2 regions of the Hymenobacter nivis genome follow, and region 1 is predicted to be linked to the other one. Evidence: riboswitches for the same ligand, from Rfam matches in the RefSeq annotation. Region 1 holds a riboswitch; the other holds the start of a gene.
What was found. A riboswitch is a leader RNA that binds a small molecule or an ion and turns the genes downstream of it on or off. The one in region 1 is predicted to bind thiamine pyrophosphate.
Positions count from the first base shown of each region.

Region 1 (7,631 bases):
CGTTGTTGAGCAGGCCGGCCAGCTCAATCTCGCGGAAGCCCAGCTTGCCGGGGTGCCAGAGGTAGCGCACGCGCAGGTCCTGCACGTAGTAGGGCGCGATGCTGCGGCTGTCGGTGCTGGTGTTATCCAGGTACTGGCGGCCGGCGTAGCGGGCCAGCGTGGCCAGGCGCAGGCCGGGCAGCGCCTCGTACTCCAGGGTGTAGGCGAAGGTGACGCTGGGCGAGAACGAGATGTTGGTCTGCCGGAAAGCCGTGCCCCGCTCGCCACCGTTGTCATAGTCGGCCAGGTAGTCGGTGTAGTTGTTGATTTTGTTGCGGCTGAACGTGGCCGTGGGGCTGAAGGTGAGGCCCCGGGCCAGCACCGCGGCGGCTTGCAGCTCCAGGCCGGTGCGGTACGAGTCGCGCACGTTGGCGTGAATAGGGTTGCCCACGTCGTCGAGGTGGCCGCTGAGCACCAGCTGGTTGCGGTACAGCATCAGGTAGTAGTTGGCCGACCATTGGATGGGGCCCGTGGTGCGGCGCAGGCCCAGCTCGAAGTTGTTGAGCATTTCGGAGGTGGGGCGGCGGTCGGCGGGCGTGTCGGTGTAGTCGGTGCGGGTGGGTTCGCGCTGGGCCAGGGCGTAGGAGGCGTAGGCCGCCAGCCCGTCCTTCACCTGGAAGGTGAGGCCGGCCTTGGGGTTCAGGAAATTGAACTTGATGGTTTGCTGGCTCTTGCCGCCGTTGGGGCTGCCGTCGGGCGCAAACAGCTCGTAGTTCACGTACCGAAATTGCAGGTCGCCGAAGGCTGAAAGCCGCTCGCCCAGCGCCACCGTGGCGCGGGCGTAGCTGTTCACGTCAAGCTTGTGGGCGTTGGGCTCCTCGGCGTAGCGGTAGCCAGTTTCGGGAATGTTATTACCCCGCTGGGCCCAAGTCAGCTCGTCGAAATGCTGGCCGCGGTAGTTCACCAGGGCCCCGCCCAGGGTGAAGGATTGCAGGCGCGAATCAGTGCCCTTGGGCTGCAGCTGCAAGGCGTAGGTGGCGCCGTAAAGGTCGGTTTTCAGCCAGCGCCGGCGGATGACGTCGGTGGTCGTCAGCGTGTCGAGGCCGCCACCGGTGCGCGGCTGGTACACGGGGCCCCCAATGCCGTACTTGGCAAAGCTCTGGTTGGCCTTATACTCCTCGTAATAGCCGCCGCCCCGCGTCCAGAAGGGCGTCACGCTCAGGTTGAGATTAGGGGTTAATTGCCTTGAAATCAGAAATTGGTAGTAGTCCTGCTGGTAGTTGTCGGTTTGGTTTTTGTAGGCCGGCAGGTGCTGGCCGGCGTCGGTACCGGCCTCGTTGTAGCGGCGGTTTTTGGTGAGCAGCGAGTCGGCCAGGCCGTACCAGCTTTGGTAGGTGGTTTCGTAACCGGTGATGATGAGGGCCCGGAGCAGGGTTTTCTCGTCGGAATAAGTGCCGGCCAGGTACAGCGACTTCAGCCGCGACGCGCCCCGGTCGATGTAGCCCTCGCTCTGCACCCGCGAGGCGCGGGCGTCCACCGTGAAGTGGTTGTTGATGAGGCCCGTGCCGGCGGCCACGGTGCTTTTCCAGGTGCCAAACGAGCCGGCCGAGTTGTTGATTTCGGCGTAGGCTTTCGGCCGCAGGCCCAGGGTTTCCACGTTCAGGCTGGCCCCGAAAGCCCCCGCGCCGTTGGTGCTGGGCCCCGCCCCGCGCTGCACCTGGATGCTCTGCACGGACGACGCCAGATCGGGCAAATCGACGAAAAACACGCCGTGGCTTTCAGCTTCGTTCACCGGCACCCCGTTGAGGGTCACGTTGATGCGCGTACCGTCCGTGCCGCGGATGCGGATGCCGGTATAGCCCACGCCGGTGCCTGCGTCCGAGGTAGTGACGACGCTCGGCGTCTGATCGAGCAGGTAGGGCAGGTCCTGGCCGAAATTGCGGGCCTGGAGCTGCTCGCGGCTCACGTTTTGGTAGGCGGTGCCGGTGCGCTCGTTGGCGCGGGTAGCCGTGACGACGGCCTCGGGCGTGAGGTTGCGGGCCGTTTGCAGAGCCAGCGCGGGCAGCTGCTGGGGGCCCGGCTGGCCTTGCAGCGGCAGGGCCACGGCCTCGAAGCCCACGTAACTGGCCCGCAGCGTGTGGGGCCCCGCGGGCACGGCCGGCAGCACGAAGCGGCCGGCGGCATCGGTGGTGGCGCCCAGGCCGGGCACATCGGGCAGGGTAATGGTGGCGCCGGGTAGGGCCGCGCCCCGGCCGTCGGTGAGGGTGCCGGACACGGGGCCCTGCGCCCACGCTGGCGCGGCGGCCAGCGCCAGCAGCACGGCTCCCGCAAAGGGTTGAATTTTCAAAAAAGAAGTAAAAAAAGTAGAACGCGCCCGGGCCCCAGGGGTCGGAGCCGAAGCGGAAACGTCCGCGGATTGTTTATTTCCCTTCGCCGGCATTACCCGGTTCAGGTTCGATGGGTATCATCTCAGCCAGCGTCGTGCACAACGCCAGCACCCCTAAACAGGCCACAAAGGTAGGGCAGGCCGGAACCATTCGGGGGGCCCGCGGCTTTTTTCTACCGCGGCGGCTAGCTTTCCGGTGGAAATCAATTAATTTAGAGCGGCGGTCCGCTGAAACACCGGGGCGGTTTTAGCCGTTGTTAGTCCGGCCGTACCTTCTCTGCTTGCCTACTATGTACCAGCTTCTCTACGCCGTTGTGCTTTGTGCCGTGCTGCTGTTCGTACTCGTGGTACCGCGCCGCCGCGTGGGCCCTCCACCGCCGCCGCCCGATGGCGACGACGACGGCGGCGAGCCGCGCGACCCCGGCCTGCCCGATCTCGACCTGCCCCCCGGCATTTCGCGCCCCATCAACGACTGGGAGCCCGACTACAACCGCCCGCGCGTAGGCGCCTAATTTTTTTAAGAGTCAGACTTGTGCCTGAGTTTGAGTTAAAAATAGGAATATCACGCAGTTTTTTATTCGGCAGCCAATCTAATGTGAGGAGATGTGTAAAATGGGCAGTCCATCCCCCCACATTTTCACATCTCCCCGCATTTAAAAATCAAAACACCTCGCCCACGTTGAACGAGAGGCTGCTGGAGCCCTGGATACCGCGGGCGTAGTCGATGGCTAAGTTGGTGTGTGACACCTTGTTGAGATTGAGGCGCAGGCCAACGCCCACGGCCGGGGCCACCTTATCATAGCGCTTGGAAATGGGCTCGTCGGGCCGCTGCGCGTCTTCCGACACGGCTTGAGCGTTGGCGAATACCACGCCGCCCAGCAGGTGGTTGCGGGTGAGGCCGAAGCGGTACTCGCTTTCGAAGTAGAGCAGATTTTTGCCCCGAAACCGTCCCTGGATGTAGCCCCGGCCGAGGTTGCTCGACATGTCCCAGCCGGTGCTGGGCAGGTCCAGAAACGGAGGATTACCCCTCAGGGTCAGGGCGTTGTACGACCAGAAGGCCAGTACGTTGGCCGAGCGGCGGCTGGGGTGCAGGTAGGCGCGGCCTTCGAGCAGTAGGGTTTCGTAGTTAGTGGTACTGCCCAGGGCCTGCCGGTTGGGCCGGAACACGGCGCTGAGGTAAGCCCCGCCGGCCGGATTGATGGCGTTGGCGCGGCTGTCATAGAGGAAGTTGAGCGTGGGGCCCACCGAGAGGGAACGGCCGCGCACGCCGTCGCGGTAGTGCGAGATGGTGCTAACCTGGCGGGCGCCGTTGCGGCTCACAATATTCCAGTGGTCGTCGAGCTGCACTCCCAACCCGGCGTAGAAGCTGGGGCCCAGGCGGCGCAGCGCGCTCTGGTAGGCGCGCAGGTAGTTATAGTCCATCGTTGTCACCTGCTCGGTGGTGCTGGTGTGCATGCCCAGGCCGTAGGTGCTTTGTGGGTAGCGCATGACGCGGTAGTCACTGACAAAATTCCAACGGTTGTCGGCCACCCACACCGATGCCGCAACCGTGGCAATGGCCTGCGCCCGCGCCGTGTAGATAAGGGCCCCCAGCACCGTCGACATGTTGGCCCCCGGCCGGCGAAACGCCACGCTGGCCGCCACTTCGGCCAGCGCGCCGGTTTGCTGCGAGTAGCCCACGGCCGGCAGCAGCGCCAAAAACTTGTGGCCCCGCACCAGGGCCAGCGAGTCGTGCGGGGCCAGCCGCAGCCGGGGCGCCGCTACATTCAGGGCATCCACTACATCGGCCGCCAGGAGCGCGGCGCGGCGCGGGGGCCCGGGGCGCAGGCTATCGGCCGGCACTTGATGCGGCGCCTGGGCCGGGGCCCCGGCCGCACGCAGCGCCCCGGCCAGCAACAAGCAAAACCACGCACGGAACGGCATTGGGGAAGTAAAAAGGGGGCGAATAGTAGTTTCTCCTCAGACCGTAGCGGGAGCCCCGGGCTTAACGCCGATCCCCACACAATTCCGGCGGCTCAGCCAATTTCTATTTCGTAGGTGGCCGCAAACGCCTGGCCGGGGCCCAGCGTGAGGATGCCTTCCTTATCGCGCAGCTCCTGCGGGGGCCCCGTGGGGCTGGCCACGCCGTGCCAGGGCTCGATGCACACGAACGCCGCCCCGGGGCCCTTGGTCCACAGGCCGAGGTAGGGGAAGCCGTCGAAGCGCAGGCGTACGAAGTGCGGCGAGCCGTGGGCCCGCAGCGCCACGCGCGTGAAATCGTAGTGGGCAAATACCAGCGCGTCGTCGGCAAATAGCTCGTAGGTGAGCGGCAGGATGGCTTGCTGGTGCAGCACAGGGGCAGTTTCGCCGCTGCGCAGGCCGCCGCGCAGCAGCTGCGTGCTGAGCGTTACGGGGTGGTCAAACTCAAAATAATAATCCTCGAACCGCTCGCCCGGCAGCAGCGGGCAGCCAAACGCCGGGTGGGCCCCGATGCTGAACAACAGGTCGTCGGCGGGGGTCCCGGCGGGGTTGCGCACGTCCCAGCGCACGGCCAGAGCGGTGCCGCGCAGGGCATAAGTAATGGTCAGCTCGAAGACAAACGGGTAGTTGGCACGGGTTTCAGCCGAGTCCGTGAGGCGGAAGGCTAGCTCGTCGGCGGTGTGGCGCAGCACGGCAAATTCCTGGTCGCGGGCGAAGCCGTGCTGGCCCAGGCGGTAGGCCTGGCCCTGATGCAGGTAGGTATCGTCGGGCAGGCGCCCCACGATGGGGAACAGTACCGGCGCGTGGCGGCCCCACACGGCGGGGTCGGCGGGCCACACATATTCCAGGCCGGTGGCGGCGGCAACGAAGCCGGTCAGCTCGGCCCCGTGGGCGGCGAAGGTGGCCCGGCACTGGGCATTGTCAAGAACAAGGGCGGGCATGGCGCGGGCAGTAGCGGAGGCACAGGGTTATACAGGCCCCTAAGCTACGGCTGGGCGCGCAGCAGCCCATCTACCAGCTGCTGGGCCGCGGCCAGGCGCTGCGCCGGGGGCCCCCAGATTTCGGCAAACGGGTCGGGGCCCGCGCGCAGCGCAGCGCGGTAGCGGTCGTAAAAGTGCTGGCGCAACTGCGGGTGTTCGCGCAGCGGATCGGGCTCCCAGGGCACGTCCACGCCCAGCAGCAGCACCAGGTCGTAGCGCGGCTGGGCCACAGCCGCGGCAATCCAGGCGGGACATTGGCCGAAGGCGTGCTCCGCCCAAATCTTGATTACCAGCAAGTTGGTGTCGGCCACCAGCAGGGCCCCACCAGCGGCTTCGGCCGCGGCTTCGGCGGCCAGCTGGCCATGGGCAATGGCTTCGAGGTCGGCCAGGGCGTAGGGCAGCTGGCGGCCGGCGAGGTAGGCGCGGGCGTATTCGGGCACCCAGCGGGCGCCGTAGTGGGCGGCTAGCTGCTGGCTCAGCGTCGATTTTCCCGTCGATTCCGGGCCGGTCAGCGCGAGTCGGAGCATGGCAAAGGGTAGGTTTCTGGAAAGAGTTGATAAGAACGGCTTTATGCCCGGGCAAAGGTGCTGACCATCGGGCCGATTGCTACCGCGCCGCGCCGGCAACTGCATCCATTTATTACTGATTAAAATCACTTTTGTTCCAAATTGAAATTCTCACCGGAGCCGGCTTTCGCGGTGGGGCTACCTTTGCTTTCTATTCGCCTGTTTGTTTTTATGAATATCGCCGCTATCAGCCCAGTTCAACTTGCCAGCCGCCTCGCCGCCGGTGATTCGCTCTATTTGTTTGACGTGCGCGACCCCATCGAGTTTGATTATTGCCACCTGCCCGGCAGCGTGCTGCTACCCCTCGACGAGCTGCCCCAGCGCACCGACGAGGTGCCCGATGTGGGCGAAGTAGTGCTTATTTGCCACCACGGCGTGCGCTCGGCCCAGGCCCTCAACTATTTGCAGGCCCGCCACGGCCGCACCAACCTGCTGAACCTGCGCGGCGGCATCGACGCTTGGAGCTGCGAAGTAGACCCCTCCGTACCCCGGTATTAGGGCCCCACCCAGCACAATTAGGGCCCGGCGGTGGTTATAAGGGCCCATGCCCTCTTCGCCCATTATTGCCCCCACCCTGGCCGGCCGCCTGGCCCTGCGCCAGCCCCCCGCCGGCCCCCCACTAATGCGCCAGCGCTGGGGCGACCTGCTCTTCATGCACTGGCCGGTACCGCCGGCGCTGCTGGCCCCCTTCCTGCCCCCGCGCCTGGCCCTCGACCTGCACGACGGCCATGCCTGGCTGGCCATCGTGCCGTTTCGGATGTGGGACGTGCGCACCCGCTTCACGCCGCCCATCCCCGGGGCCAACCAGTTCCTGGAGTTGAACGTGCGCACCTACGTGCACCTCGACGGCGTGCCCGGCGTGTGGTTTTTATCGCTCGACGCTACTAATGCCCTGGCCGTGTGGGCGGCGCGTACCATTTTCCACCTGCCCTACCTGCGCGCCCGCATGGCGCTGGCCCGCCCCGCCCCCGACCAAGTGCGCTACACCGCCCGCCGCACCCACGGCGGGGCCCCGGCCGCGCACTTCGCCACTACCTGGCGCGTGGGCGAGCTGCTGCCACCCGAAGCTACCGCGCCCGGCTCGCTGGCCTTTTTCCTCACCGAGCGCTACTGCCTGTACGCGGCCTGGGGCCCCCGGCTCTACCGCGGCCGCATCCACCACGAAGCTTGGCCGTTGCGCGCGGCCGAGCTGCTGGAATTCGATTCGAACCTGATTGAGGCGCACGGGCTGCCCACGCCCGCCGGGGCCCCGGTGCTATACGCCGGGGGCCCCCTGGCCGTGGAGCTGTGGTGGCTGCAACGGGTGTAGCGCGGCCAATTCCGTTTCCTTTGCGGTTTGCTTGCCCCAACTTTCGCGCTCCGCTATGATTCTCGTCGTGCTGGTCAACTACAACTCCACAGGCCACACGCTTGCCTGCGTAGAATCGTTGCGCATCCACACCCAGCCCGGCACCGCCTACCAGATAATAGTGGTTGACAACGCCTCCGCGCCCGCCGAACGCGACGCTTTGCAGGCGCTGGCCGCTTATCCCGAAGTGGAGGTGTGCTATTCGGCGGTCAATTTGGGTTTTGCCGGGGGCAACATGCTGGGGTTTCGCACCGCCACGGCCACCCGCCAGCCCACCCACGTATTTTTGCTGAACAACGACACGCTGCTGCGCACCGACTGCCTGACGGAGCTGGCTGATTTGTTGACCACACGCCCCGAAATTGGCCTGGCGGCCCCCCAAATGTTTGGGCCCGAAGGCCAGTGGCTGGAGA
Region 1 is NZ_CP029145.1:2,731,508-2,739,138, forward strand. Features, by position in the region: gene DDQ68_RS12075 (TonB-dependent receptor) at 1-2,326, opposite strand, end outside; TPP riboswitch at 2,388-2,491, opposite strand; gene DDQ68_RS12080 (hypothetical protein) at 2,656-2,877, shown strand; gene DDQ68_RS12085 (BamA/TamA family outer membrane protein) at 3,026-4,288, opposite strand; gene DDQ68_RS12090 (aldose 1-epimerase family protein) at 4,381-5,265, opposite strand; gene DDQ68_RS12095 (AAA family ATPase) at 5,310-5,831, opposite strand; gene DDQ68_RS12100 (rhodanese-like domain-containing protein) at 6,042-6,368, shown strand; gene DDQ68_RS12105 (YqjF family protein) at 6,415-7,179, shown strand; gene DDQ68_RS12110 (glycosyltransferase family 2 protein) at 7,235-7,631, shown strand, end outside.

Region 2 (7,631 bases), 930 kb from region 1:
GTGGCAGCCCCGGCGCTGGCTTACATCACCCAGAATTACCCCGACAGCCGCATTACGGGCGTGGCGGAGGTGAAAAACGCCAAAACGGGGCAGCTGAACTACCGGGTGGAAGTCACCAAAGGCCGCCGGCCGCAGTATGCCGTGTTTGACGCCCAAGGCCAGCCCGTAGCCGAATAATTTGTAGTTTCCCCTTCCCATCTTCATTCACACAACTACTTCATTACCATGCGAAAACAACGATTTTCCGCCCGTTTGTCGAGCTTGCGCCGGGCCTTGGTGGGGCCCCTGGCCGTGGTGCTGGCCCTGGGCGCCACCGGGGCCCAGGGCCAAACCGTGACGCCCACGGTGGTGGCCGCCAGAGCCCCAAAGCCGCTGCCCACGGACGTGGTGTACTACGTGGACGGTAAGCTGTTGGCCCCCGACGCTCTCAGCGCCATAAGCCCCGGCGATATTGGTTATATCAACGTGCTAAATGGCAAGGAAGCACAGGCACTGACTGGCAATACTTTGGCTAATAAAGTTGTCATTATTACCACTAAAGCCAACGAAAGGTCATTAGAGGTGCTGGCCTTCAGCAAGAAGCATAACATCGCGCTAATCCCGGCCTGGCCGGCCCGAACCGCTGCCGAAGCGGCCGTTCGGGACTATATCAAGCAAACCTACCCCACCGCCAAGCTGCATTCCATCTACGAAGATAAAAAGCAGGCGGGCCATTATGTGACGGAATTTGAAAACGGCGGTCAAACCTACAAGCTACGCTTCGACGGCCAGGGCCACCCAGTGGCCGAGTAGGGCCCCTACAGCACTGGGTGTTCCGACTCGAAAACTGCTTTAGCCGGCCAAAATGCGGGCCGTGACGAGCAACTGGCTCACGTGGCGCTGGGTGTGCTCGGCGGCGTGCACCAGCAGGCCGATGACGGTGGACGGCAGGGCGGCGCGGCCCACCGGCCGGGGCGTGGCCCAGCAGGCCCAAATCCTGCCGCAGCACACTGCCTACCGGCAAGTGCAAGGGGTGCTCGGCGGCTATTTTTTGTTGTGCGTCCGCCCGGATTCGGTGGGCGAGAGGTAGTGCAGGTACTGCGTGTCGTCGCACAAGGTGTTGTTCAGGGCATGGGCTTTTTTTGGTACTGTATCCCGCTTCCTAGCCGGCCCGATCCGCGTTGCGGGGAATACCGCGCGCCACCCCGTCGCAGGTGAAAACCTGGTCGGGGTACGCGGCCAGGCGCTGGGCCAGCGGGGCCCCGTCGCGCACAGGCAACAGGTGCCGGGCGGCCAGTGCCTGGTTGAGTACGCCGAGCAACGGACCCGCCAGGCGGCTGACGCGGGTCGGCGAGAGGCCGAAGCTGGCGGCCTGGGGCTGCTGCAAGGAATTGGTTTTGGGGTAGGTGAGCAAAAAGAAAAGCTTCGTGTCGGTGCCGGGCAAGGTGGCGTTGGCACGCTCCCCGTGCGCCGGGATGCGCCGCCGTTCGCCATCGAGGGTGTGGTAGCGGTGGTAGCGTTCCCAGCGGGGCGCAAAATCGGTGCGCAACGCGTCAAATTCGGTGGGCAGCAGACTGGTCAAGGCCAAAAACTGCGTCGGCCGCTCGCGCAGAGCTAAGTAATCCGTGCCGCAAAATATGACCTCGCCGCACGCATTAGTGTAGCTAAATTTGCCGCATCAACACTAGTATGTAACGCACCAAAGTATGTAAAGCACCAAAGGTAATGCCGCTGCAAAACACCGCTGAATAGCACCCCAACCAAGCGCACAGCCTAGCGGAACGCCGCCGTCGCGTACTTTTCAGGCATGAAAACATTTTCCCTCGGATTATTGCTGACCGCCGGCTTGCTGGGGCCCCCAGCGGCGCAGGCCCAGCGCCAGCCGCAGCACGAGCTGCAAATCACGCCGGCCACCGCTGCCTGGGGCTACTACGACGCCGCCGCGCCGCCAGTGCTGCGCATCAAGTCGGGCGAGAGCGTGCGGGTACACACGCTCATTACCTCCACCCCGGCGCGGCTGGAAGGGGCGGGCGTGCCCCCGGCGCAGGTCGAGCAGTCGCTGCGCGACATCACCACGCAGGTGACTAACAAAGGGCCCGGGGGGCACATTCTCACGGGCCCCATTTTTGTGGAAGGGGCCGAGCCGGGCGACGTGCTGGAGGTGCGCATCCAGCGCATCAAGCTGGCCATTCCGTACGCCTACAACGCGTTCGGGGCCAAGAGCGGCTTCATCCCGGAGGATTTCCCGTACGCGAAGATGAAGATTATCCCGCTCGACGAAAAGCAGGGTGTGGCGCACTTTGCACCCGGTATTGACGTGCCGCTGCGGCCGTTTTTCGGGAGCATGGGGGTGGCCCCGCCGGTGGCCGCCGGCCGCATCAACAGCGCACCGCCCGGCATCCACGGCGGTAACCTCGACAACAAGGAGCTGGTAGCGGGCACCACGCTGTACCTGCCAGTGCACGTGCCCGGGGCCCTGTTTTTTGTGGGCGACGGCCACGCCGGGCAGGGCAACGGTGAGGTGGACATCACAGCCCTGGAAACGTCGCTCGTCGGCGACCTCCAGTTCATCGTGCGCAAAGACCTGCACCTCAAGCTGCCCCGCGCCGAAACGCCCACCGCCTACATCAGCATGGGCCTGAACGAAGACCTGACCCTGGCCGCCAAAGACGCGGTGCGCGAGATGATTGATTTCCTGGTGGCTACCCGCGGCCTGAGCCGCGACGACGCCTACATGCTGGTGAGCGTGGCCGGCGACCTTGACGTGACGCAGGTGGTGGACGGCACCCGCGGGGCCCACATCATCCTTCCCAAAAGCATTTTTGGGAAGAAATAGGGGCCCCGGGCCCGGCGCTTCGGTGGCTATTTGCCGCCGGGGGCGTATGTTTGAGGCGTAAACTTTAGGGGTGCCCCGCCATGCGGGGCTGAGACAATACCCTTGGAACCTGATGCGGATAATGCCGCCGAAGGGAAAAGTACTGGTCCGCACGCGGCCGCCCGACGGGCGTGCCGTGGCCGGCGCCCACTATTGTTTACGGTTCGTATTATCCCAACTAATCAACTAGTTGCATGGTTTGCTACGTAAATAATTTACCCCACGAAGCCGCTGAGCAGCAGCTGCTCCAGGAGCTGCTTGCCGGGCTGGGGCTGGCCCAGCCGCACGGCCTCGCCGTGGCCCTGAACGACGCCGTGGTGCCCCGCGCCGAGTGGGCCACCTGCGCCGTGCAGCCCCACGACCGCCTCACTATTATCCGCGCTACCCAAGGGGGCTAGGCGGATGCCGGCTCCTTCTCTCCCCATTTTCCGATGAAGAAAAAAGACCAAGCTCCCCAGCACATGCTGGTGGCGCGCCAGCCCCTCACCGGCTCGCGCAAAGTGTACGTGCCCGGCACGCTGCACCCGCAAATGCGCGTGGCGATGCGCGAAATTGCGCTGGCCGATACCGAGCGCAAGTTCGATTTTGGCTTCCCGTCGGAGTCGAACCCGCCCGTGACGGTGTACGACACCAGCGGACCCTACACGGACCCGGATATTGAAATTGACCTGAAAAAAGGCCTGCCCCGCCTGCGCGAGGAATGGATCCGGGAGCGCGGCGATGTGGAGCAGCTGCCCGGCACCACCTCCGATTACGGCCAGCAGCGCGCCGCCGATAATGGCCTGGACCACTTGCGCTTCGAGCACATTGCGGCCCCGCTGCGCGCCAAAGCGGGGGCCAATGTGAGCCAAATGCACTACGCCAAGCAGGGCCTCATCACGCCCGAGATGGAGTACATCGCCATTCGCGAAAACCAGCGCTTCGACGAGCTGCCGGCCGACGACCCGCTGCGCGCCCAGCACCGTGGCCACAGCTTCGGGGCGCGTACGCCGCAGGGCCCCATCACGCCCGAGTTTGTGCGCCAGGAGGTGGCCGCCGGGCGGGCCGTTATTCCCGCCAACATCAACCACCCGGAGAGCGAGCCGATGATTATCGGGCGCAATTTCCTGGTGAAAATTAACACCAATATTGGTAACTCAGCTATCACGTCATCCATTGAGGAAGAGGTAGATAAGGCCGTGTGGAGCTGCCGTTGGGGCGGCGATACGCTGATGGACCTGAGCACGGGTAAGAACATCCACGAAACCCGCGAGTGGATTATCCGCAACTGCCCGGTGCCGGTGGGCACGGTGCCCCTCTACCAAGCCCTGGAAAAGGTGAACGGCAAGGCCGAAGACCTCACTTGGGAGCTGTTCCGCGACACGCTTATCGAGCAGGCCGAGCAGGGCGTGGACTACTTCACCATCCACGCCGGTGTGCTGCTGCGCTACGTGCCGATGACCGCCAAGCGCGTGACCGGCATCGTGTCGCGCGGTGGCGCCATTATGGCCAAATGGTGCCTGGCGCACCACCAGGAGAGCTTCCTCTACACGCACTTCGAAGAAATTTGCGAGATTATGAAGGCCTACGACGTGGCCTTTTCGCTGGGCGACGGCCTGCGCCCCGGCTCCATCGCCGATGCCAACGACGAGGCTCAGTTCGCCGAGCTGGAAACGCTGGGCGAACTCACCAAAATTGCCTGGGCGCACGACGTGCAGGTGATGATTGAGGGCCCCGGCCACGTGCCCATGCACCTCATCAAGGAGAACATGGACAAGCAGTTGAAGGAATGCCACGAGGCGCCCTTCTACACGCTGGGGCCCCTAACGACGGATATTGCCCCGGGCTACGACCACATCACGTCGGCCATCGGCGCGGCCATGATTGGGTGGTTTGGCACGGCCATGCTCTGCTACGTGACGCCCAAGGAGCACCTCGGCCTGCCCAACAAGCAGGACGTGAAGGACGGCGTAATCGCCTATAAGATAGCCGCCCACGCCGCCGACCTCGCCAAGGGCCACCCGGGGGCCCAGTACCGCGACAACGCCCTGAGCAAGGCCCGCTTCGAGTTTCGGTGGGAAGACCAGTTCAACCTCTCGCTCGACCCCGATACCGCCCGCGACTACCACGACGAAACCCTGCCCGCCGAAGGGGCCAAAGTCGCGCATTTCTGCTCGATGTGCGGCCCCCACTTCTGCTCCATGAAAATAACGCAGGAGGTGCGCGACTACGCCGCAAAGCAGGACCTCACGGCCAACGAGGTGCTGGCTCGGGGCATGGTAGAAAAGTCGCGGGAATTCGTGGCGAAGGGCAGCGAGCTTTATCTGTAAAACCCTAACGCCGAACCCCACCCCCGGCCCTTCCCCGATGGGGAGAGGGAGGCCTGACGACCACTTGCCCTCGGCTCTCCTCCCCATCGGGGAAGGGCCGGGGGTGGGGTGAATAGCAGAACGACCACAAAATCCCATGCCTACTCCCCGTCCCTACGCCCTCACCATTGCCGGCTTCGACCCTAGCGCCGGGGCCGGCGCGTTGGCCGACGTGAAAACGCTGGAAGCCAGCGGGGTGTACGGGCTGGCCGCTTGCACCGCCCTCACGGTGCAAACCGACGTGGCGTTTGAGCGGGTGAGCTGGGTGCCGCTGGCTGATATCCAGGACCAGATCCGGCCGCTGCTGGGGCGGTTCGAGGTCGGCTTCGTAAAGGTTGGCCTCGTTGAAAGCCTGCCGCTACTGTTGGAATTGTTGCAGTGGCTAAAGGCGCAAAACCCACAAATCCAGGTCGTTTGGGACCCAGTGCTGAAAGCCACGGCGGGCTATGAGTTTCATAATCAACCCGATCCGCAGCTGCTGCAAGCCATCTGCCAGGAGCTTGCCCTCATTACGCCCAACCAGCCCGAAGCCCTGCGCCTCTGCCCCGCAGCCACGGCCGAAGCGGCCGCCGAAACGCTGGCCGCCTGGTGCCCGGTGCTGCTGAAGGGCGGGCACGCCGCCGGGGCCCTGGCCACCGATGTGCTGCTGGCCGCTGGCCAACGGCACGCGTTTGGGGCCCCGCGCCTGCCGCACGGGGCCAAGCACGGCAGCGGCTGTGTGCTGTCGGCGGCCGTGCTGGCCCGGCTGGCCCAGGGGCAGAGCCTGGTAGAAGCGTGCCGGGCGGGCAAGGCCTACACGACCGCCTTTTTGGCTAGTAACGACACGCTGCTGGGGTATCATTATAGAATTTAAAATAATGCAAATTAGTAAGTTGCACTACTTGGTCACCCACGCGGAAGCCGCTGAGCTGGCTTGCCAGGGCGGGGTGCGCTGGGTGCAGTTCCGGGCGAAAAACCTGCCTTATTTCGAGTGGCAACAGCGCGCCCTGGAAACCCAGGTCGTGTGCCGCCGCCACGGGGCTACGCTCATCGTCAACGACAACCCGGCGCTGGCGCTGGAAATCGGAGCCGACGGCGTGCACCTGGGCCGGCAGGACATGAGCCCGGGGGAGGCCCGCGCCCTGCTGGGGCCCCGCTTCCTCATCGGCGGCACGGCCAACACCTTTGCCGACGTCGAGCGGCTGGCCGCGGCGGGCGTGGACTACGTGGGGCTGGGGCCGTTCCGCTTCACCGCCACCAAGGAAAAGCTGAGCCCGCTGCTGGGCTTAGCGGGCTACGCCGAGATTTTGGCCCAGTGCCGGGCGGCGGGGCTGGCGCTGCCCATCGTGGGCATTGGGGGCGTGGTGCTGGCCGACGTGCCCGCGCTGCGAGCCGCCGGGCTGCACGGCGTGGCCGTGGCAGGGGCCATCGGTGGGGCCCCCAGCCCAATGGCGGCGGCGGCCCAGTTTCTGGAAGTTTTGGATAAACCATTGAAAGCATTTGCGTTATGAAAACCCAACCCCTGGTAATTGCCGGGCGCACGTTCACGTCGCGGCTGCTTACGGGCACCGGCAAGTTTAGCTCGTCGGCGCTGATGGCAGAAGCCTTGCTGGCCTCCGGATCGGAGCTGGTGACGGTGGCCCTGAAGCGCGTGAACGTGGCCGACGCCGATGATGACATCCTGCGCCACCTGGGCCACTCGCAGTTCAGTTTGCTACCCAACACCTCGGGCGTGCGCACGGCCAGGGAAGCCGTTTTTGCTGCCCAGCTGGCCCGCGAGGCCCTGGAAACCAACTGGCTGAAGCTCGAAATTCACCCCGACCCCAAGTACCTGCTGCCCGACCCCATTGAAACCCTGCGCGCCGCCGAGGAACTGGTGAAGCTGGGCTTTGTGGTGCTGCCCTACATCCACGCCGACCCGGTGCTGTGCAAGCGCCTGGAGGAAGTGGGCGTAGCCGCCGTGATGCCGCTCGGGGCCCCCATCGGCTCCAACAAAGGCTTGCTGACCAAGGAGTTTCTGGAAATCATCATCGGCCAGAGCCGGGTGCCGGTGGTGATTGACGCCGGCCTCGGGGCCCCCTCGCACGCCGCCGCCGCCCTGGAAATGGGCGCCGCCGCGGTACTCGTGAACACCGCCATTGCCGTGGCTGGCCAGCCCGTAGCCATGGCCGTTGCCTTCAGGCTGGCGGTAGAGGCTGGGCGCTTGGCCTACGAGGCCCGGCTGGCCGCACCGGCGGCGGCGGCCGTGGCCAGCTCGCCGCTCACAGCATTTCTGGATTAAATCCCCCGTAATTATGAGCTTCCGCCCCGTTTTTGAGGCCCACGCATGGGATGACGTTAAGGCTAGCATTTACGCCAAAACGGCGGCCGATGTAGAACGGGCCCTGGCCGCGCCGCGCCGCACGCTGGACGATTTCAAGGCCCTGATTTCGCCCGCGGCGGCGCCTTAT
Region 2 is NZ_CP029145.1:3,661,084-3,668,714, forward strand. Features, by position in the region: gene DDQ68_RS16215 (M56 family metallopeptidase) at 1-177, shown strand, start outside; gene DDQ68_RS16220 (hypothetical protein) at 226-792, shown strand; partial or broken gene DDQ68_RS16225 (DinB family protein) at 832-951, opposite strand; gene DDQ68_RS16230 (hypothetical protein) at 1,142-1,567, opposite strand; gene DDQ68_RS16235 (acetamidase/formamidase family protein) at 1,787-2,815, shown strand; TPP riboswitch at 2,872-2,968, shown strand; gene thiS (sulfur carrier protein ThiS) at 3,049-3,252, shown strand; gene thiC (phosphomethylpyrimidine synthase ThiC) at 3,286-5,163, shown strand; gene DDQ68_RS16250 (hydroxymethylpyrimidine/phosphomethylpyrimidine kinase) at 5,300-6,055, shown strand; gene DDQ68_RS16255 (thiamine phosphate synthase) at 6,060-6,692, shown strand; gene DDQ68_RS16260 (thiazole synthase) at 6,689-7,462, shown strand; gene thiH (2-iminoacetate synthase ThiH) at 7,476-7,631, shown strand, end outside.
Region 2: it holds a riboswitch for thiamine pyrophosphate, as region 1 does, so the genes downstream of both, thiS (sulfur carrier protein ThiS) here and DDQ68_RS12075 (TonB-dependent receptor) in region 1, are expected to answer to the same signal.